3 regions of the Streptomyces sp. NPDC007189 genome follow, and region 2 is predicted to be linked to each of the others. Evidence: riboswitches for the same ligand, from Rfam matches in the RefSeq annotation. Region 2 holds a riboswitch; each other region holds the start of a gene.
The links. A riboswitch is a leader RNA that binds a small molecule or an ion and turns the genes downstream of it on or off. The one in region 2 is predicted to bind S-adenosylmethionine.

Region 1: linked by a shared signal. The riboswitch ahead of AB0950_RS16125 (aminotransferase class V-fold PLP-dependent enzyme) and the one ahead of thrC (threonine synthase) in region 2 are both predicted to bind S-adenosylmethionine.
Region 3: linked by a shared signal. The riboswitch ahead of AB0950_RS29735 (putative leader peptide) and the one ahead of thrC (threonine synthase) in region 2 are both predicted to bind S-adenosylmethionine.

Annotation. Positions count from the first base shown of each region.
Region 1 covers NZ_JBEYEY010000006.1:424,619-431,133, forward strand. The annotation lists gene AB0950_RS16110 (hypothetical protein) at 1-191, opposite strand, end outside; gene AB0950_RS16115 (rhomboid family intramembrane serine protease) at 357-1,100, shown strand; gene AB0950_RS16120 (Lrp/AsnC ligand binding domain-containing protein) at 1,097-1,378, shown strand; gene AB0950_RS16125 (aminotransferase class V-fold PLP-dependent enzyme) at 1,420-2,781, opposite strand; SAM riboswitch class IV at 2,938-3,054, opposite strand; gene trpD (anthranilate phosphoribosyltransferase) at 3,133-4,197, opposite strand; gene AB0950_RS16135 (cytochrome bc complex cytochrome b subunit) at 4,324-5,961, opposite strand; gene AB0950_RS16140 (Rieske 2Fe-2S domain-containing protein) at 5,958-6,515, opposite strand, start outside.
Region 2 covers NZ_JBEYEY010000013.1:150,830-157,344, reverse strand. The annotation lists gene otsB (trehalose-phosphatase) at 1-278, shown strand, start outside; gene AB0950_RS25690 (trehalose-6-phosphate synthase) at 266-1,708, opposite strand; gene AB0950_RS25685 (glucosyl-3-phosphoglycerate synthase) at 1,782-2,726, opposite strand; SAM riboswitch class I at 2,888-3,043, shown strand; gene thrC (threonine synthase) at 3,062-4,345, shown strand; gene AB0950_RS25675 (ubiquitin-like small modifier protein 1) at 4,441-4,716, shown strand; gene AB0950_RS25670 (cold-shock protein) at 5,149-5,355, shown strand; gene groL (chaperonin GroEL) at 5,684-6,515, shown strand, end outside.
Region 3 covers NZ_JBEYEY010000016.1:181,458-187,972, forward strand. The annotation lists gene AB0950_RS29720 (ABC transporter permease) at 1-495, opposite strand, end outside; gene AB0950_RS29725 (ABC transporter permease) at 492-1,451, opposite strand; gene AB0950_RS29730 (ABC transporter substrate-binding protein) at 1,455-3,074, opposite strand; gene AB0950_RS29735 (putative leader peptide) at 3,288-3,404, opposite strand; SAM riboswitch class IV at 3,440-3,553, opposite strand; gene AB0950_RS29740 (hypothetical protein) at 3,628-4,470, opposite strand; gene AB0950_RS29745 (2-hydroxyacid dehydrogenase) at 4,667-5,617, opposite strand; gene AB0950_RS29750 (MFS transporter) at 5,691-6,515, shown strand, end outside.

The DNA.
Region 1 (6,515 bases), on a different contig from region 2:
TTGCACCAGCGGCAGCGCACCGACTCGATGGTCTCACTGACGACCTCGCGCTCCTCCACGGTCGGCTCCCCCGCCAGATCGAGGTGGACGTACTCGACGACCTTCGAGGAACGCGTCACGTCGAACCGGGTGAGGTTGCCGCACAGGGTGCAGCGCCATCGGGTCGTCGCGGTCGGCAGGGGAACCGTCATCGTCGCTGTCCGCTTCCTTCTCGTCATCGCTCGTGCTGGCCGCACGCGCCGCCGGCCGACGCGTGTGGCCGTAACCCTACGGCCTGGCGGCGACTCGCCGCTGATCCGTCCACGGCGGCGAGGCGGTCTGTCAGCGTGCGTCCCGTTACGTCATGCTCTGTATTCATGATCAGCCAGTGGAGTACGGCGGCCGGCAGGGTTCTCCGAGCGGTCCGGAGCACCTCGGCGCCCATGACGTACGGCCTCATCGCCCTGTGCTGTCTGCTCTTCGTCCTGGGCCCGGCCTCCGGGCTCACCCCCGGATACGGCTCCGGGGAGGCCCTGCTCGGCGCGCAGCGGGCGTACTTCGCGCGCTGGGGCGTGGTGCCGGCCGAGCTGTTCGCCAGGCCGGTGCGCGACGCCCTGACCCCGGCCACGGCCCTGTTCGTGCACGGAAACTGGGTGCATCTGCTCGGCAACATGCTCTTCCTCTTCGTCTTCGGCACGATGACCGAGGAACGGATGGGCCGGGTCGAGTTCACCCTGTTCTACGTCGGCTGCGGCTACCTGGCCCTGCTGGGCTACGCGGCCGCCAACGCCGCCTCCGGGCAGTCGCTGGTCGGCGCCTCCGGGGCGATCTCGGCGGTCCTCGGAGCGTTCCTCTACCTGTTCCCCCGCGCGCGTGTGACCAGTCTCCTGCCGTTCCTGTTCTTCCTGCCGCTCCGCTTCCCCGCGTGGGTCGTGCTGCCGTTCTGGGCGGCGCTGCAGTGGGCGGCGGCGGGGCGCGCGTCCGACGGCCCCGGGGTGGCCTATCTGGCGCACGTGGTCGGCTTCGGCCTCGGCTTCGGCTACGCGTGGGTGCGCTACGGCCGTGGGACTAGAGTGAAAGCCGCCCCTGCTCAGGCCCTCGAGGGAGAGAACCAGCCGTGATCACCGCGATCGTTCTGATCAAGACCAGTGTCGACCGGATCCCCGAGATCGCGGAGGAGATCGCCGCTCTGGAGAGCGTCAGCGAGGTCTTCTCGGTCACCGGCACCTACGACCTGATCGCCATGGTCCGGGTGCGCCGGCACGACGACCTGGCCGACGTCATCCCCGGCCGGATCAGCAAGATCCCCGGCGTCGAGGCCACGGACACGCACGTCGCGTTCCGGACGTACTCCCAGCACGACCTCGAGGCGGCGTTCGCGATCGGCCTGGACAACTGATCGTTTCGACCAGCTGCCCAGGCGGGTGCGGGGCGCGCTGATCAGACCGCCGGGACGCAGCGGCCGTCCTCCGTGCGGTACGTCCACTTCGCACCCTCGGTCACGAGTTCCTTCACGGCGGTGACGAAGCGGTCCACGTGCTCGTCGGGCGTGCCGGCGCCGAAGCTGACGCGGATGGCGTTGAGGGACTTCTCGCCCGGCGCGGCCTCGGGGGCGCCGCACTCGCCCTGGGCCTGCGGGTCGCTGCCGAGGAGGGTGCGGACCAGGGGGTGGGCGCAGAAGAGGCCGTCGCGCACGCCGATGCCGTACTCGGCGGAGAGCGCGGCGGCGAAGTGGGAGCTGTTCCAGCCCTCGACGACGAAGGAGATGACGCCGACGCGCGGGGCGTCGTCGCCGAACAGGGACAGGATCCGCACCTGCGGGACCTCGGCGAGACCCTCGCGGACCCTGGCGATCAGGTGCTGCTCGCGGGCGACCAGGTTCTCCCAGCCGGCCTCGGTGAGGGCCTTGCAGGCCGACGCGATGGAGTAGGCGCCGATGACATTCGGGGAGCCCGCCTCGTGCCGGGCGGCGCTGTCGTGCCACTCCACGTCCACGCCGCCGTCCTGACGCCGGGTCACCTTGCGGCTGGCGCCGCCGCCGGCGAGGTAGGGCTCGGCCGCGCGCAGCCAGTCGGCGCGGCCGGCCAGGACGCCGGAGCCGAAGGGGGCGTACAGCTTGTGCCCGGAGAAGGCGACCCAGTCGACGTCCAGGTCGCGGACGTTCACCGGGTGGTGCGGGGCCAGCTGGGCGGCGTCGAGGACGATCCGGGCGCCGTGCGCGTGGGCGGCGGCGGCCAGTTCGCGCACCGGCCACAGCTCGCCGGTGACGTTGGAGGCGCCGGTGACGCAGACCAGGGCCGGGCCGTAGGGGTCGCGGTCGGCGAGGGCCCGCTCCAGGGTCGTGACGGCCTGCTGGGGGGTGCGCGGGGCGTCGAGGTAGGTCACCCGCGCGTCCTGCCAGGGCAGCAGGGAGGCGTGGTGCTCGGTCTCGAAGACGAAGACCTGGCATCCGGCGGGCAGCGCACGGGCCAGCAGGTTCAGCGAGTCGGTGGTGGAACGGGTGAAGACCACCTGGTCGTCGGCGCGGCAGCCGAGGAACTCGGCGACGGTCCTGCGGGCGTTCTCGAACAGGTCGGTGGACAGCTGGGAGAGGTAGCCGGCGCCGCGGTGGACGCTGCCGTAGTACGGCGCGTAGGCGGCCACGTCGTCCCAGACGCGCTGCAGGGCGGGGGCGCTGGCCGCGTAGTCGAGGGCCGCGTAGGTGACCTCGCCGCCGGTGACGAGCGGGACGGTGACATCCCTGCCCAGAACGGGCAGCGGGGCACAAACGGACTGGTCGGCGGCAGCGGTGAAGACGGACATGGGTGAACTCCCGTGAGACATACGCCTCGAGGGCGCAGGAAGATGAGAAGAGGGGTGTGCGGAGGCGGGGCTCGGCGGCCCTATCGCATTCGCTGGCTCACGGAAGGCTCCCTCGATGACCAGGACCCCTGGTCCCGCGCTCAGCAGCGCGCGAGGGGTCCGCGCTTGCCGTAGACCTCGCTGCCTACGGCCTGGTCCTCACCCGGGGCACCCCGCCACGGACGGAGGGTTGCCGGACAGCCGGCCGGGGCCTGATGGCTGTCACTCATGACCTGGTACGGGAACTTAAGGGAAAAGATCGCCGCCCCGCAACCCGTGTCCGGATCGCGGGACGACGACCTCCGGTGACCGCTAGGCGTTGCTGGCCGCCACCCAGCGCTCCAGCGTGCGCTTCGCCGCACCCGAGTCGATGGACTCGGCGGCCCGGGCCATGCCGGCCCGCAGCTGGTCGGCGAGCGGGGCGTCCGTCGGGTGCAGGGCCGCGAGGGCCGCCGCCGAGTTCAGCAGCACCGCGTCCCGCACCGGGCCCTTCTCGCCGTCCAGCAGGCGCCGCGCCACCTCCGCGTTGTACGAGGCGTCCGCGCCGCGCAGGGCCTCCACGGGGACGAGGTCGAGTCCGACGTCCCTGGGGTCAAAGGACTCCTCGGCGACCTTGCCGTCCCGGACCACCCAGACCCGCGAGGTGGCGGTCGTGGTCAGCTCGTCCAGGCCGTCGTCGCCGCGGAACACCAGGGCGGAGTTGCCGCGCTCGGCGAGGACCCCGGCCACGATGGGCGCCATCCGGGGATCGGCGACGCCGACGGCCTGGGACCGGACCTGCGCGGGGTTGGTCAGCGGGCCGAGGACGTTGAAGGTGGTGCGGATGCCCAACTGGCCGCGCGCCGGGGCGACATGACGCAGGGACGGGTGGAACCTCACCGCGAAGCAGATGGTGATGCCGGCTTCTTCGGCCACCTCGGCGACCCGCTGCGGGGTCAGGTTCAGATTGATCCCGAGCTTCTCCAGCACGTCGGAGGACCCGGAGGCGGAGGACGCGGCGCGGTTGCCGTGCTTGACGACCTTGGCGCCCGTGCCCGCCACGACGATCGACGACATCGTGGAGATGTTCACCGTCTTGGCGCCGTCGCCGCCGGTGCCGACGATGTCGACGGCCGGCCCCGGCACCTCGATCACATTGGCGTGCGCGTACATCGTGCGGACGAGCCCGGTGATCTCCTCCACCGTCTCGCCCTTGGCCCGCAGGGCCACCATGAACCCGGCGATCTGCGCGTCGGTCGCCTCGCCGCGCATGATCAGGTCCATCGCCCACGCCGTGTCGTCGGCGGACAGGTCCTGGCCGTCCAGCAGGCCGTTCAGCAGGGCGGGCCAGGAACGGCCCGCCGCGGTGTCGCCTCCAGCGGGGGTCACAGCGCTCATCAGCCGCTCCTGGGTGTCGTACACGAAATCAGTGGTGGATTCCCACCCTATCCACCCCAGGACACGGCGAAGGGCCCCGTCCGTAAGCCGGACGGGGCCCTTCTGCGTGGCGTGGCGACGCGGGGATCAGTGGTGGCCGTGGCCGCTCGTGATCTCCTTGTACTCCTCGACGGTCGGCTTCGGGATCTGGTTGTTCTCGCCGTAGTAGGCGTTGGACAGCTTCGCCCGCAGCTTCTCGCCGGCGCCCACCTTGCGCTCGACGCCGTTCTCGTCGACCGTCGGGCCGATCTCGGCCGGCTTGTACTGCTGGTGCGCGGTGAGGGTGTGCAGCTGCTCCTGGCTGAGCGGCTCGTGCACCTCGATGAACTCACCGTGCGGCAGCCGCTTGATGATGCCGGTCTCGCGGCCGTGCAGCACCTTCTCGCGGTCGCGCCGCTGCAGACCCAGGCAGATCCGCTTGGTGACGAGGAACGCGATGACCGGGCCGACGAAGAAGCCGATCCGGACGAACCAGGTCACGGCGTTGATCGACAGGTGGAAGTGCGTGGCCCACAGGTCGTTGCCACCGCCGACCAGCAGAAGCAGGTACAGCGTCATCCACGCGACACCGAGGCCGGTGCGGGTCGGGGCGTTGCGCGGGCGGTCCAGGATGTGGTGCTCGCGCTTGTCCCCGGTGACCCAGGACTCGATGAACGGGTAGACCGCGATCGCCGCCAGGACCAGCGGGAAGATCACCAGCGGGATGAACACGCCCAGGACGAGCGTGTGACCCCAGAAGTTGATCTCCCAGCCCGGCATGAAGCGGATCAGGCCCTCGGAGAAGCCCATGTACCAGTCGGGCTGGGCGCCGGTGGACACCTGGTCCGGACGGTAGGGGCCCATGGCCCAGATCGGGTTGATCTGGGCGACCGCCGCGATGGCCGCGATGACACCGAAGACCAGGAAGAAGAAGCCTCCGGCCTTGGCCATGTAGACCGGCAGCAGCGGCATGCCGACGACGTTGTTGTTGCTCTTGCCCGGACCCGCGAACTGCGTGTGCTTGTGGTAGAAGACCAGGATCAGGTGGCCCACCATCAGGCCGAGCATGATGCCCGGCAGCAGCAGGATGTGGATCGAGTAGAACCGGGCGACGAAGTCGTGGCCGGGGAACTGACCGCCGAAGAGGAAGTACGACAGGTACGTGCCGACGATCGGCACGGACAGGATCGCGCCCTCCATGAAGCGGACACCGGTGCCGGAGAGCAGGTCGTCCGGGAGCGAGTAACCGGTGAAGCCGGTGAACATGCCGAGGACGAACAGCAGGAAGCCGAACAGCCAGTTGATCTCACGCGGCTTGCGGAAGGCGCCGGTGAAGAACACGCGCATCATGTGCACGAACATGCCGGCGAGGAAGATCAGCGCGGCCCAGTGGTGGATCTGCCGGATGAGCAGACCACCGCGCACGTCGAAGGAGATGTGCAGGGTCGAGTTGAACGCCTCGGACATCATCTGTCCCTGAAGCGGGACGTAGCTGCCGTGGTAGACCACCTCGTTCATCGACGGGTGGAAGAACAGCGTCAGGTACACACCCGTCAGGATGATGATGATGAAGCTGTACATGCACACTTCGCCCAACATGAACGACCAGTGGTCGGGGAAGATCTTGCGCATGTTGGACTTGGCCAGGGAGTAGATCCCGAGCCGGCCGTCGGCCCAGTCGGCGATCCGCTCGCCGGCCGGCGCCTTCCCGCGAGAGCGGGGTGCGTCGTTCGATGCAGTACTCATCCGCGCTCCCAGAATGCAGGACCGACGGGCTCCTCGAAGTCGCCGAGCGCCTGGAGGTAACCCTCACTGTCCACACCGATGCGCAGCTGCGGCAGGGCGTGGCCGGCGGGGCCGAAGATCACTCGGGCACCGTCGGAGAGGTCGAAGGTGGACTGGTGGCACGGGCACAGCACGTGGTGCGTCTGCTGCTCGTACAGGGAGATCGGGCAGCCGACGTGGGTGCAGATCTTCGAGAACGCGACGATGCCCTGGTGCGACCAGTCGAGCTCGCGCTTGTCCTTGATGTTGCCCGGCTGGAGCCGGACGATCATCAGCGCGGCCTTGGCGATCTCCGTCTGGAAGTCCTCGCTCGCCTCCTCGAGCCCGTCGGGCTTGGCGAAGGTGAGGGAGCCGACGGCGACGTCCTCGGGACGCAGCGGCTGGCCCGTGTTCATGTTGACCAGACGCTTGCCCTTGGCCCACAGCGTGTGACGCAGGGAGGTGCCGGGCAGCGGGCCGAGGTCGCGCAGCAGCATGACGCCGGAGAGCGGCACCAGCGCCAGCGCACCGAACAT
Region 2 (6,515 bases):
TCCTGGAGCTGCGCCCGCCGGGCATGGACAAGGGCGTGGCGCTCGCCGACCACGTCCGCAGGACCGGCGCCGAGTGCGTGGTCTACGCCGGTGACGACCTCGGCGACCTGCCGGCCTTCGCCGCCGTCGACAAGCTCCGCTCCGACGGCGTCCCCGGCCTGCTGGTGTGCAGCGGCAGCGCGGAGGTCGCGGAACTGGCGGAACGGGCCGACGTGGTGGTCGACGGCCCGGCCGGCGTCGTACAGCTGCTGCGGTCGCTCGCGGCTCAGCTCGGCTGAAGCTCCTGAAGCGCCCGCAGCTGGTCCAGGAACCACCGGGCGGGCGGCAGCGCGGTGGCCGCGTCGGCCAGCCGTTTCGACCGCTCCGCCCGCTCGGCGTCCGGCAGGCTCAGCGCCTCGTGCAGCGCCCGCGCGGTCTCCAGCACGTCGTAGGGGTTGACCGCGAACGCGTGCGGGCCCAGCTCCTCGTACGCCCCCGCCTCCCGGGACAGCACCAGCGCGCAGCCCTGGTCGGAGACGACCGGCACCTCCTTGGCGACCAGGTTCATGCCGTCCCGGATGGGGTTGACGAGGGCCACGTCGGCGAGCCGGTACGCGGCCAGCGAGCGCGCGAAGTCGTCCTTGACGTGCAGCACCACCGGGGTCCAGGCGGGCGTGCCGTACGCGGAGTTGATCTCCTCGGCCACCCGCTGCACCGCGGCCGTGTAGTCCCGGTACACGGCGAGGTCCTGCCGCGACGGATACGCGAACGCGACGTGCACCACCCGCTCCCGCCACTCGGGGTGCTCCTCCAGCAGCTGCCGGTAGGCCAGCAGGCCGCGCACGATGTTCTTGGACAGCTCGGTGCGGTCGACGCGGACGACGGTCCGGCGGCCCTCGCCGATCTCCTCGCGCAGCGCGGTGATCCGTTCCTCGACGTCCGGCTCGTGCGCCCGCTTGCGCAGGAAGTCCCCGTCCGCGCCCAGACCGTGCACGCCGATGCGCGTGTCCGCGGGCATCCCGGACTGCAGGACCGTCTGCGCGCAGTCCCGGAACGCGTCCGCCCAGCGCTGTGTCAGGAACGCCACCCGGTCGGCGCCGAGCATGCCCGTCATCAGCTGCTCGCGGATGTCGTCCGGGAGCAGCCGGAAGTACTCGGGCGGCGCCCACGGCGTGTGCGAGAAGTGCCCGATCCGCAGGTCGGGGCGCAGCTCGCGCAGCATCCCCGGCACCAGGCACAGGTGGTAGTCCTGGACGAGGACGGCCGCGCCCCCGGCCGCCTCCTCGGCCAGCGCCTCGGCGAACGCGCGGTTGTAGGTCTCGTACGACGCCCACTGCCGGCGGAACTCCGCGTCGAAGACCGGCTCCAGCGGGGTCTGGTACAGCATGTGGTGCACGAACCACAGCACCGAGTTGGCGATGCCGTTGTAGGCGTCCGCGTGCACGCGCGCGTCGATGTCCAGCATCCGCACCCGCTGCCCGCCGCTGTCCTCGGCCGGCAGCAGCCCGCCACCGGCCCGCCGTACGGCCTCGCGGTCGCCGTCGCCCAGCGCCGCGCACACCCACAGCGAGTCCGCGTCCGAGCCGATGGCCGACAGTCCCGAGACCAGCCCGCCGCCGCCCCGCTTGGCGCGCAGCGCACCGCCCTCGTCCACCGTGTACGAAACCGGGCCGCGGTTGGACGCGACCAGCACCTGAGCTTTCTTGGCAGCAGCATCCGTGGAAGCCATGGTCCTCAACCTAGCCCCGCCCGGAAACGCTCAAACGTACGGCCCTGCCCGGCGCGCCGCCGTATACGAACGTTCACGCCACCTTGCGTTCCGCGTACTCCGCGATCTCCACCATCGGCGGCCGCTCCTCGGTGTCCACCGAGTAGGTGCGCGGCTCGAAGCCGTCCTCGCCCCGCTCGAACTGGGTGAGGGAGGGCCGGACCAGGTGGCCGCGGGCCAGCCTGAGCTGGGCCGTGCGGTAGATCGCGGCGGCCATCCGGCCGAGGGCCTGGCCGTCCTGGTGGCGGTGCTTGCGCACGCCCACGTCCACCTGGGCCAGCGCGTCGAGGCCGACCAGGTGCAGGGCGTCCACCAGCATGCCCAGCTCCACGCCGTACCCGACGGGGAACGGCAGCTGCTCCAGCAGGCTGCGCCGGGCCGCGTACTCGCCGCCCAGCGGCTGCACGAACCCGGCGAGCTGCGGCCAGTGCATGTTCAGCAGCGGGCGGGCCATCAGCTCGGTGACCCGGCCGCCCTGTCCGGCGCTCCCGGCGAGCGGGCGGTCGTACATGCCCTTGACCAGGTCCACTCCGGGGTCCGTGAGCAGCGGGCCGACGATCCCGGAGACGAAGTCGGCGGAGAAGTCCCTGAGGTCCGCGTCGATGAAGCAGATGATGTCGCCGCCGGTCACCAGCAGGGAGCGCCACAGCACCTCACCCTTTCCGGGGACGGCGGGAATGCGCGGCAGGATCTCGTCCCGGTGAACGACCCGGGCGCCCGCGGCGGCGGCGACCTGGGAGGTGCGGTCGGTGGAGCCGGAGTCGACGACGACGATCTCGTCGACGAGCGGGACCCGTTCCACGAGGTCGCGGCGGATGACCGTGACGATGTCGCCGACCGTCTCCTCCTCGTTGAGCGCGGGCAGCACGACGCTGATCGTCTGGCCCGTGCGCTGCTTGGCCGACAGGATGCGGTGGAGCGGGCGATCGGCCACGGACCAGGAGCGGGTGGCCAGCCAGTGCTCGACTTCTTCCAGCACGGTCTGCGGCTCCTCACTGTTCGTGATCGCACGGGCGGCACCGTGTGATCCATCTCGCGGTTCGGACGACTATCTCAACTGTCCTGGCCTTCGGTTACAGTCTTGAACAACGCCGATGACCATCGCATGTCGGGGGTCAGCGTGCGTCCACAACCGCATACCGCTCATCCAGAGGGGCAGAGGGACACGGCCCGATGAAGCCCCGGCAACCCTCCAGTCGGTTCTCGTAGATCACTGCTGATCGCTCCGCGAGGCTCCCGGCTAGGGAAGGTGCCAAATCCGTCTCACGGCGAGATGCGTCGTGAGGAAGATGAGGAGAAAGGGCCTCGCCTCACATGGCTGTGCAGACAGTTGCAAGCTCCAGCAGTTCCACCGTCGATCTCGGTCCCGCCGCGGCCCTGAGCTGTCGCGAGTGCGGTCACCGCGTCCCGCTCGGCCCGGTCTTCGCCTGCGAGGAGTGTTTCGGCCCGCTGGAGATCGCCTACGACTTCTCCGCCTACGACACCGAAGAGCTGCGCCGCCGCATCGAGTCCGGCCCCGCGAACATCTGGCGCTACGCCCCGCTGCTGCCCGTCCCGGCCGACGTGGCCGACAAGCCCAACCTGAACCCGGGCTGGACCAAGCTCGTCAAGGCCGACAACCTCGCCCGTGAACTGGGCGTCAGCGGCGGCCTGTTCGTCAAGGACGACTCCGGCAACCCGACCCACTCCTTCAAGGACCGGGTCGTCGCCCAGGCCCTGGAGGCCGCGCGCGCCTTCGGCTTCACCACCCTGTCCTGCTCCTCCACCGGCAACCTCGCCGGCGCCGTCGGCGCCGCCGCCGCCCGGGCCGGCTTCCGCTCCTGCGTGTTCATCCCGCACGACCTGGAGCAGGGCAAGGTCGTCATGGCCGCGATCTACGGCGGCGACCTCGTCGGCATCGAGGGCAACTACGACGACGTGAACCGCTTCTGCTCCGAGCTGATCGGCGACCCGGCCGGCGAGGGCTGGGGCTTCGTCAACGTCAACCTGCGGCCGTACTACGCGGAGGGCTCCAAGACGCTGGCGTACGAGATCTGCGAGCAGCTCGGCTGGCGGCTGCCCGACCAGATCGTCGTCCCGATCGCCTCCGGCTCCCAGCTCACCAAGATCGACAAGGGTCTGCAGGAGCTGATCAAGCTCGGTCTGGTCGAGGACAAGCCGTACAAGATCTTCGGCGCCCAGGCCGAGGGCTGCTCGCCGGTGTCCACCGCCTTCAAGGCCGGGCACGACGTCGTACGGCCCCAGAAGCCGAACACCATCGCCAAGTCCCTCGCCATCGGCAACCCGGCCGACGGGCCGTACGTCCTGGACATCGCGCGCCGCACCGGCGGCGCCGTGGAGGACGTCACGGACGAGGAAGTCGTCGACGCCATCAAGCTGCTGGCCCGCACCGAGGGCATCTTCGCGGAGACGGCGGGCGGCGTGACCGTCGGCGTCACCCGCAAGCTGCTCAAGGACGGCGTCCTGGACCCGACGAAGACCACGGTGGTCCTCAACACCGGCGACGGCCTGAAGACGCTGGACGCGGTGGCCGGCACGGGGCTCACCGTGACGATCCGTCCCACCCTGGACTCTTTCCGGGAGGCGGGGCTTGCGTAGGGGCTTCGGCCCATCGATTTCGTCTGCGGGCCGGTGGGGGCTGGTCGCGCAGTCCCCCGCGCCCCTGAGGGCGATGAGCTGACCGGAGGTCATAGATGAGCGTCACCGTTCGCATCCCCACCATCCTGCGCACCTACACCGGCGGCCAGGCCGAGGTGACCGCCGAGGGCGCCACCCTCGCCGAGGTCATCGAGGACCTGGAGAAGAACCACACCGGCATCGCCGCGCGCGTCCTGGACGACCAGGGCAAGCTGCGCCGGTTCGTCAACGTCTACGTCAACGACGACGACGTCCGCTTCGAGCAGGGCCTTGAGACGGCGACCCCGGACGGCGCCGGTGTCTCCATCATTCCGGCGGTCGCCGGCGGCTGATCATTACCTTGGGTAACTGCCGTTACTCGTTGTTCATGGAATTGCCCCCTCCGCAAGAGAAGCGGAGGGGGCAATTCCATGTGATTGAGCGCGGTAGAGTTGGGGAACGCGCTCCCGGTCCGACAGGTCGGGAGCCTTGCATTCATGCCGCACGCCCGACAAGAAGTAGCCAAAGTATGCGGGCTTTATGCGGCTTTTGTAATGCTTTGTGGAGCCCGACTTGCCCTGAAGTCGGACGAATTCTCACCACATTCCGGACCGTTGCCTTCCAGAATTCTCGTCCGATTGACCTGTTGCAGACGGCAGTTGGACAGATACATTCAGCCGCGGTCGACGCGTTCCGGCGCACGCCCCCGACCGTTGGGGGGTGAGGTCTGACCCGGGTCCGCGAAGTGTGGATCTGTGCAAGGGCCAGTAATAGGGGAGTTAGGCATGGCTCAGGGCACCGTCAAGTGGTTCAACGCGGAGAAGGGGTACGGCTTCATCGCGGTCGACGGTGGTGCGGATGTTTTCGTCCACTACAGCGCGATCCAGATGGACGGTTACCGCACCCTGGAAGAGGGGCAGCGGGTCGACTTCGAGATCTCGCAGGGCCAGAAGGGCCCGCAGGCGGACATGGTCCGGCTGGCGACCAGCTGAAGCACGCGTCGGCTGACAGCGACGTTCTTCTGTTTCATCGTCGAAGGGCCCGCACCTCCCGGGGTGCGGGCCCTTCGTCATGCCCGGCGCGCCCCTGTTCGCGCGCGGCTGAGCGCGACCTCCGGCACCCGCGGGGCGCTTGCACTCGGGGGGGCCGAGTGCTAATCATTGGCGTTAGCACTCTGAAGGTGAGAGTGACAGTGAAGGACCGGGTCGGTGAGGCCCGCAGGCCGGGTGGGGCAAGGAACCACGAGGCCGGCGAGCCGTCCGTCGCGGGCGCGGGCGCGGTCCGAAGGAATCACCCCCAGTCCTGGAGGGACCACTTCACATGGCCAAGATCATCGCGTTCGACGAGGAGGCGCGGCGCGGCCTCGAGCGCGGCATGAACCAGCTCGCGGACGCCGTGAAGGTGACGCTCGGCCCCAAGGGCCGCAACGTCGTCCTCGAGAAGAAGTGGGGCGCCCCCACGATCACCAACGACGGTGTCTCCATCGCCAAGGAGATCGAGCTCGAGGACCCGTACGAGAAGATCGGCGCCGAGCTGGTCAAGGAAGTCGCCAAGAAGACGGACGACGTCGCCGGTGACGGTACGACCACGGCGACCGTCCTCGCCCAGGCCCTGGTCAAGGAAGGCCTGCGCAACGTCGCCGCCGGCGCCAACCCGATGGCTCTGAAGCGCGGTATCGAGAAGGCCGTCGAGGCCGTCTCCGCCGCCCTGCTGGAGCAGGCGAAGGACGTCGAGACCAAGGAGCAGATCGCCTCCACCGCGTCCATCTCCGCCGCCGACACCCAGATCGGCGACCTGATCGCCGAGGCCATGGACAAGGTCGGCAAGGAAGGCGTCATCACCGTCGAGGAGAGCAACACCTTCGGTCTGGAGCTCGAGCTCACCGAGGGCATGCGCTTCGACAAGGGCTACATCTCCGCCTACTTCGCGACCGACATGGAGCGCATGGAGGCGGTGCTCGAGGACCCGTACATCCTCATCGCCAACTCCAAGATCTCCTCGGTCAAGGACCTGCTCCCGCTGCTGGAGAAGGTCATGCAGTCGGGCAAGCCGCTGCTGATCATCGCCGAGGACGTCGAGGGCGAGGCCCTGTCGACCCTGGTCGTCAACAAGATCCGCGGCACCTTCAAGTCCGTCGCCGTCAAGGCCCCGG
Region 3 (6,515 bases), on a different contig from region 2:
GTAGCCCAGCGCGGTGACGAGCGCCAGGGACAGAAACAGCGCCGGGATCGACAGCAGTACGTCGACGAAGCGCATCAGCACGTCGTCCACCCAGCGGCCCACGAACCCGGCGACCACCCCGAGCAGGCCGCCGACCACGAACGCGACCAGCACCGCGATCAGCGTGGCCTGCAACGACAGTTGGGCGCCGTGGACGACACGGGAGAACACGTCGCGGCCCAGCTCGTCGGTGCCGAACCAGTGCGCGCCGCTCGGGCCGCGGAAGTTCTGTGAGGGAACGCCCTTGAGCGGATCCTGCGAGGTGAACAGCCCCGGCCGGAACGAGGCCAGCACGACCAGGACGAGCACGAGGACCGACAGCAGCAGGCCGGGGCGGCGTACGAGGAACCGCAGCACCCGCCGTACGTCGATGCGGCGGCCCGGCTCCGGGCCGGTGACCGCCTCGACCGGCCGGGCGAGGCCGAGGGCGGTGTCGTCGACAAGGCTCTGACTCATGCGAAGCTCGCCCTTCTGTCCGAGGAGACCGCGATCCGCGGGTCCAGCAGCGGATAGACGAGGTCGACAAGGAGGTTCGTGGCCACGAAGATCAGGGCTCCGAACACCACCACCCCTTGGACCAGCGGAATGTCCTGGGCCGTGACCGCAGCGGCGGTCACCCGGCCCAGCCCGTCACGGGAGAACACCGTCTCGACCACCACGGACCCGGCGATCAGCTGCCCGACCAGCAGGCCGACGACCGTGAGCGCGGGCAGAGAGGCGTTGCGCAGCGCGTGCCGCAGATGCACGCGCCACCGGCCGGCCCCCTTGGCCCGTGCCGTCTCCACATACGCCTGGTCGAGCGCGGTGAGCAGGCTCTTGGCGAGTACCTGGGCGATCTGCGCGCCGGTCGGGACCGCCAGCGTCACGGCCGGCAGGACCAGGCCGCGCAGCCCGTCGTTGCCGAACGCCGGGAACCAGCGCAGCCGGAAGGAGAACGTCTCCACGAGCAGCAGTCCCACCCAGAACGTCGGGACGGACACGCCCAGCGGAGGCAGCGACAGCAGCAGGTGCCGCAGCGACCGCCGCGCCGTGCAGGTCGCCAGGACCGCCAGTCCGCCGCCGAGGAGCACGGCGAGCAGCAGCGCCGCACCGGTCAGCTCAAGTGTCTGCGGCAGGGCGTCGGCCAGCGTCGAGGACACCGGCCGGCCGGTGGACACCGAGTCGCCGAAGTCCCCGCGGACCGCACGGCCCAGATACTCGGCGTACTGCACCAGCACCGGCTTGTCGAAGCCGTACTCGTGCCGCAGGGCCGCGAGCTGCGCCGGATCGACCTGCCCCGAGTCCATGCCGGCGCCGGCCATGGCGGTGACCGGGTCACCGGGCAGGCAGTCCAGCACCAGGAACGACACCGTGTACGCCGCCCACAGCACGCCGACCGCCTGCGCGAGCCGTTTGATCACATAGCGGCGCATGCGTCAGCCGATCCAGGTGTCGTGGAGCTGGACACGGCTGGAGGCGTCGAAGTCGAGGTGGTGCACCTTCTTCGACACACCCAGCTGGGTCTGCAGCTCGACCACCGGCGCGTAGTAGGCGTTGCGCACGATCAACCGCTGTGCCTGGGCCACCAGTTGCCTGCGCTTGGCCGCGTCGAGGCTCGCGGCCTGCTCGGTCAGCGCCGTGTCGAGGGCGCTTGCGGGCAGGCGGTAGAAGTTGGCCAGCTTGGTGGAGAAGGAGCTGCGCAGGATGTCCGGGTCGGCGCGGGTCACGTTCCCCCACACCGCGTCGAAGTCACCCGACTGGAGCGTCGCGGAGAACTGCGTGACCTGGAGCTGCTTGAGGACCACGTCGACGCCGACGGCCTTGAGCTGCTGCTGGACCAGCTCCAGCGCGGGCTGGTTGGTGGCCGCGTTGGGGAACCAGGTGACGGTCAGGCGCAGCTTCTTGCCGCCCTTGGTGCGGATGCCGTCACTGCCCGTCTTCCAGCCGGCCGAATCGAGCAGGGACTTGGCCTTGGCCGGGACGAAGGCCAGGTCGGAGGCGAGGTCGGTGTAGTCCGGCGTGGTGTGCGCGAGGACGCTGGTCGCGGCCCGGGTACCGGTCGGGAACACGGTGCCGGCGATCTGCTGCCGGTCGACGGCGAACCGGATCGCCTGGCGCACGCTGGCGTCCTTCAGGAGCGGCCGGGCGTTGTTGAAGCCCAGACCGAACACCACGCCGGGGTTGGCCCGTCGCTGGAGGGTGACCAGACCGCCCCCGAGCGCGGCCTCGTTGGCCCTGCCCACGTTGCTGATCGCGTCCACCTGGCCGGACTGCAGACCGCCGGTGCGCACGCCCGCCTCCGGTACGACCTTGAACACCAGCCTGTCCAGATAGGCCTCGCCCTTCTTGGACCACAGCGCCGAACCCCAGTCGTACCCGGTCCGCTTGGCCAGGGTGATCGACTGGTTCTGCACATACTGCTTCAGCACGAAGGGCCCTGACCCGATGACCCCGCCGCTGCACTTCTGCTGCGGGGTCTTCTTCACGCTCGCCGACGCCTCGATGCCCAGCGAGTGGGTCGAAGTGGCCTGGAGAAACTGGGCGTTGGGCTCCTTGAAGGTCACCTTGACGGTGAGCGGGTCGAGCACGGTGGTGCTCTTGACACCACTGAGATAGCCCTCGGCGAGGGTCCCCAGGGCGCCGAGCCGCGGCACGGCGTCGAAGTTGTCCTTGACCACCTGAGCGGTCAGCTTCGACCCGTCGCTGAAGGTGACACCGGACCTCAGATGGAAGGTGAACGCCGTCGCGTCGGAGCTGACGTCCCAGCTCTTCGCCAGCCACGGCACGATCTTTCCGGTCCTGGGGTCCTGGTCGGTCAGGGAGTCCACGATCTGGCGCGCCGAGTAGATGGTCTCGTTGCTTCCGGCCTGCTGGGGATCCACGCAGCCGGCGTCCGAGCTCACCGCGAAGGTGAGGGTGCCGCCGGACTTCGCCCGGCCGGCGCCGGGAGCGGAACCACCGCCGCCCGATCCGCAGGCGGTCAACAGGACGCTCGTGGTCACCAGGGCGGTCAGTGCCGCCCAACGGGAGGACCTGACATGGGGAAGTGCTGTCACGGAGGGTTTCTCCTACTCGTGTCACCAGCCGCGGGGTGCCGTACGAGACACGCCGCGCAGGGGTGTGCGGCCCCGGCCGGCGCGACGCCGGCGGCGGGGACGCTGTGCAGACAGGGATCAGGTGGAGACGGGCATCAGGTGGAGACAGGGATCAGGCGCAGAAAGGTGCGGCGACGAACGGCGCCGGACTGCGACCAGCGGCGGGACGGCCCCTCAGGCCTGACAGAGACAGCTGGTCGAGCGCTTCAGATCGATGTGACGGCGACGCGAGAGCCGGGAGAACACCGTGGCGTCGGCCGGACGGGCAGTGAGGTCACCACCGTGCCGCATACCAGTCCTCCCACGGGTCCGGCCCCGGTCATGGGGCCACGCGCTTGCGGAGATCGCCGGTGATCCCGCCGGGCTTTCACCTGGAGCACCCCACCGCGCGGGAGGGTTGCCGGTCAGCCAGCCAGGGCTTGACGCTGACACTCAATGCCATGCGTGATCGTACGGAGCGCTCTCGTCGTACGTCAATGCCGGAGCCGGGAGCCTGCGGGAGGCTTGGCCGCAACTAGCCGAGTTTCCGCAGCACTTCGGCGATGTTGGCTCGGTAGGTGTGCAGTGCCCGAAGTCCGGCGGTGTAGCGGTCGCGATGGCGGGCGATGTCCGCTGCCTGCTTCCGGGCCTGTACGGCGTGCCAGATCTCGGCCGTGTGGTGGCGGCGCTTGCAGGTGACGTCCGCGACGGCGGTGGCCCGCTCCCGCTGCGTGTGCCGGGTGTTGCCGCTGTTGTCGCGCTGCCAGGCGTGGTCCGTGTACGCGGCGCCGGGGTCCGGGTAGCGGGCGAATCCCTGCGCCGCCACACAGCGGGACCACTGGTCCCAGGCCGCGCGCAGGCGCGGGTCACGCTTGACCGCCTTGTCGACCTCGATGGCCCGCCTGCCCGCGTAGAGCCAGTCCCGCTTGACGTCTATGCCGTGCGTCAACCGCCGCTCCGCCTCGGCGTTGCAGGCGGGCCAGTCCGCGTACTCGGCATCGGTCATGCGGCGGCCGGTCGGCCGGGGGACCGGATGCTGTGCGGGGTCCCAGCCGTAGCCCCAGCGGCGGGCGGCGTCCAGATCGAGGACGCCGTAATCCGTGCCGACCGCGACGGCGACGAAGGGGTCCGTGGGGTAACGGGGGTCGAGCGGGAAGTCCGGGTGGCCGCGGTCCGCCATGCACTGCCGGACCAGCAGGGCCGATGCCCGCTGGGACCGCTGGTAGTCCTGCGACGTGTACGCGTAGCGGTCGGCCGGCAGGGGGCCGAGGTCCGAGGCCGTGCGTACGAGCCCCGGACGTTCCGGGCCGGAGGCGCAGAACGCCACCACCACTGTCACCGCCGCCGCGGCACCCAGCCGCCACCCCCGTCGCGCCATGGCCAGGGATGTTAGCGGGTGGCGCGCACGCGGTCGGCGGCGGCCCGCACAGACGTGATGTCACCGCCGCGTCCGACCGGCCCCCCGCGCGCCGGGGACGCGAAGGGGGAGGCCGGGCGAGGCCTTCGTCATCGCCGACGGACCCACGCGCGCACGGACGGCCAGGCATGCACGGCGACTGCGGGAGGAGGACCGCTCAGTCCCGGCTGATCGGGTGCAGCAGGGGCCGTCCGGTGGCGAAGCGGTGGACCTGCTCGACGATCAGGCGCTCGGCGCGCGGGCGGAACGCGGCGGAGCCGCCCCCGACATGCGGGGTCACGAGAACTCCGGGCGTGTGGCGCAGGGGGTGGCCGGCGGGCAGCGGTTCGGGGTCGACGACGTCGAGGGCGGCCCGGAGCCGCTTGCGGGCGGTCTCGGCGAGCAGGGCTTCGGTGTCCAGCGTGCGGCCCCGCCCGATGTTGACCACCAGGGCACCGTCGGGCAGTGCCGCGAGTTCCTCGGCGCCGAAGAGACCCACGGTGCCGGGATTTTCCGGCAGGACGAGTACGACGATGTCGGTCCGGGGGAGCAGGCCGGGCAGGTCGGCGACGGCGTGGACGCCCTCGTCGGGCCGTGGCCGCCGGGCGACGCGGGTGACGTGGGCCTCGCAGGCGAGCAGGCGCCGTTCCAGGGCCGCGCCGATGGAGCCGTAGCCCACGATCGTCACGCGCGCATCGGCGAGGGAGCGCGTGAAGTGCGGCTCCCAGCGGTCGGCGTGCTGGTCGGCGACCCACTGCGGCAGGTCGCGCTGCGCGGCCAGGATCAGGGCCAGGGCGTGTTCGGCGGCGGAGGCGTCGTGCAGCCCCCGTCCGTTGTGCAGGCCGACCCCGGCGGGCAGATGGGGCAGGAGCTTCTCGACGCCCGCGCTGAGCGACTGCACCGCGCGCAGCCGCGGGAGCCGGGGCAGGAGGCGTATCGCGTCGGGCACGGCGTACGGCATGACCCACAGGCCGATCCCGTCGAGCACGTCCTGGCCCGGCTCGCTGTGCGGCGTCACGCCGTCCCAGACGTGCACCTCCACACCGGGCGGCCAGGGTCCGTACCGGCGGTCCAGATCGGGCCAGGGAAGCAGCACACCGGTGGCGGTCTGGTGAACGGCTCTGGTCATCGGGCTCTCCTTCTTCTACCGTGTTTCCGTCCAGTGAAACATTTTCCACCTCACGGAAAACAGGGGGTCAGGGATGACAGCGACGTCTCCTGCCACCGAGACCGCCACGAGCGGGTCGGGCCCCGGGTTCTGGCGGTCCGCCCGCGCCCGGTACCTCATGCCGGTCGCGTTCGTCACGTACTCGCTCGCCTATCTCGACAAGTCCAACTACGCGATCGCGTCCGCCGGTGGCATGGCCGACGACCTGCGGCTGTCCGCCGGTACCGACTCCCTCATCGCCGCGTCGTTCTTCCTCGGCTACTTCTTCTTCCAGATACCGGGAACGATCTACGCCGAGCAGCGCAGCGCCCGCCGGCTGGTCGCCTGGTCGACCGTGGCCTGGGGACTGCTCGCCGTGACACAGGGCCTGCTGAGCAGCCCGGCCCAGCTGATCGCGGTCCGCTTCGCGCTGGGTGTGGTCGAGGGCGCGGTGCTGCCGTCGATGGTGATGCTGCTCGGGCGCTGGTTCACCCGGGGCGAGCGGGGCCGCGCCAACACGCTGCTCATCCTCGGCAACCCGGTCACCGTGATGTGGCTGTCGGCGGTCTCCGGCTGGCTGGTGTCGGTCGCCGACTGGCGCGCCATGTTCATCGCCGAAGGCGTGCCCTCGGTGCTGTGGGGCCTGTGCTGTCTGCGGCTCATCAAGGACAGCCCCGAGCGGGCCCACGGGCTGCCCGAACCCGAACTCGCCCTGCTGCGCGCCGACCTGGCGCTGGAACGTGCGGCCGCGCCGGCGGTGACGGGCACCCTGCGCCGGCAGTACAGCCGGGTGCTGTGCTCCCGCCCCGTGCTCCTCATGGCGGCCCAGTACTTCTTCTGGTCCTTCGGCATGTACGGCTTCGTCTTCTGGCTCCCGGCG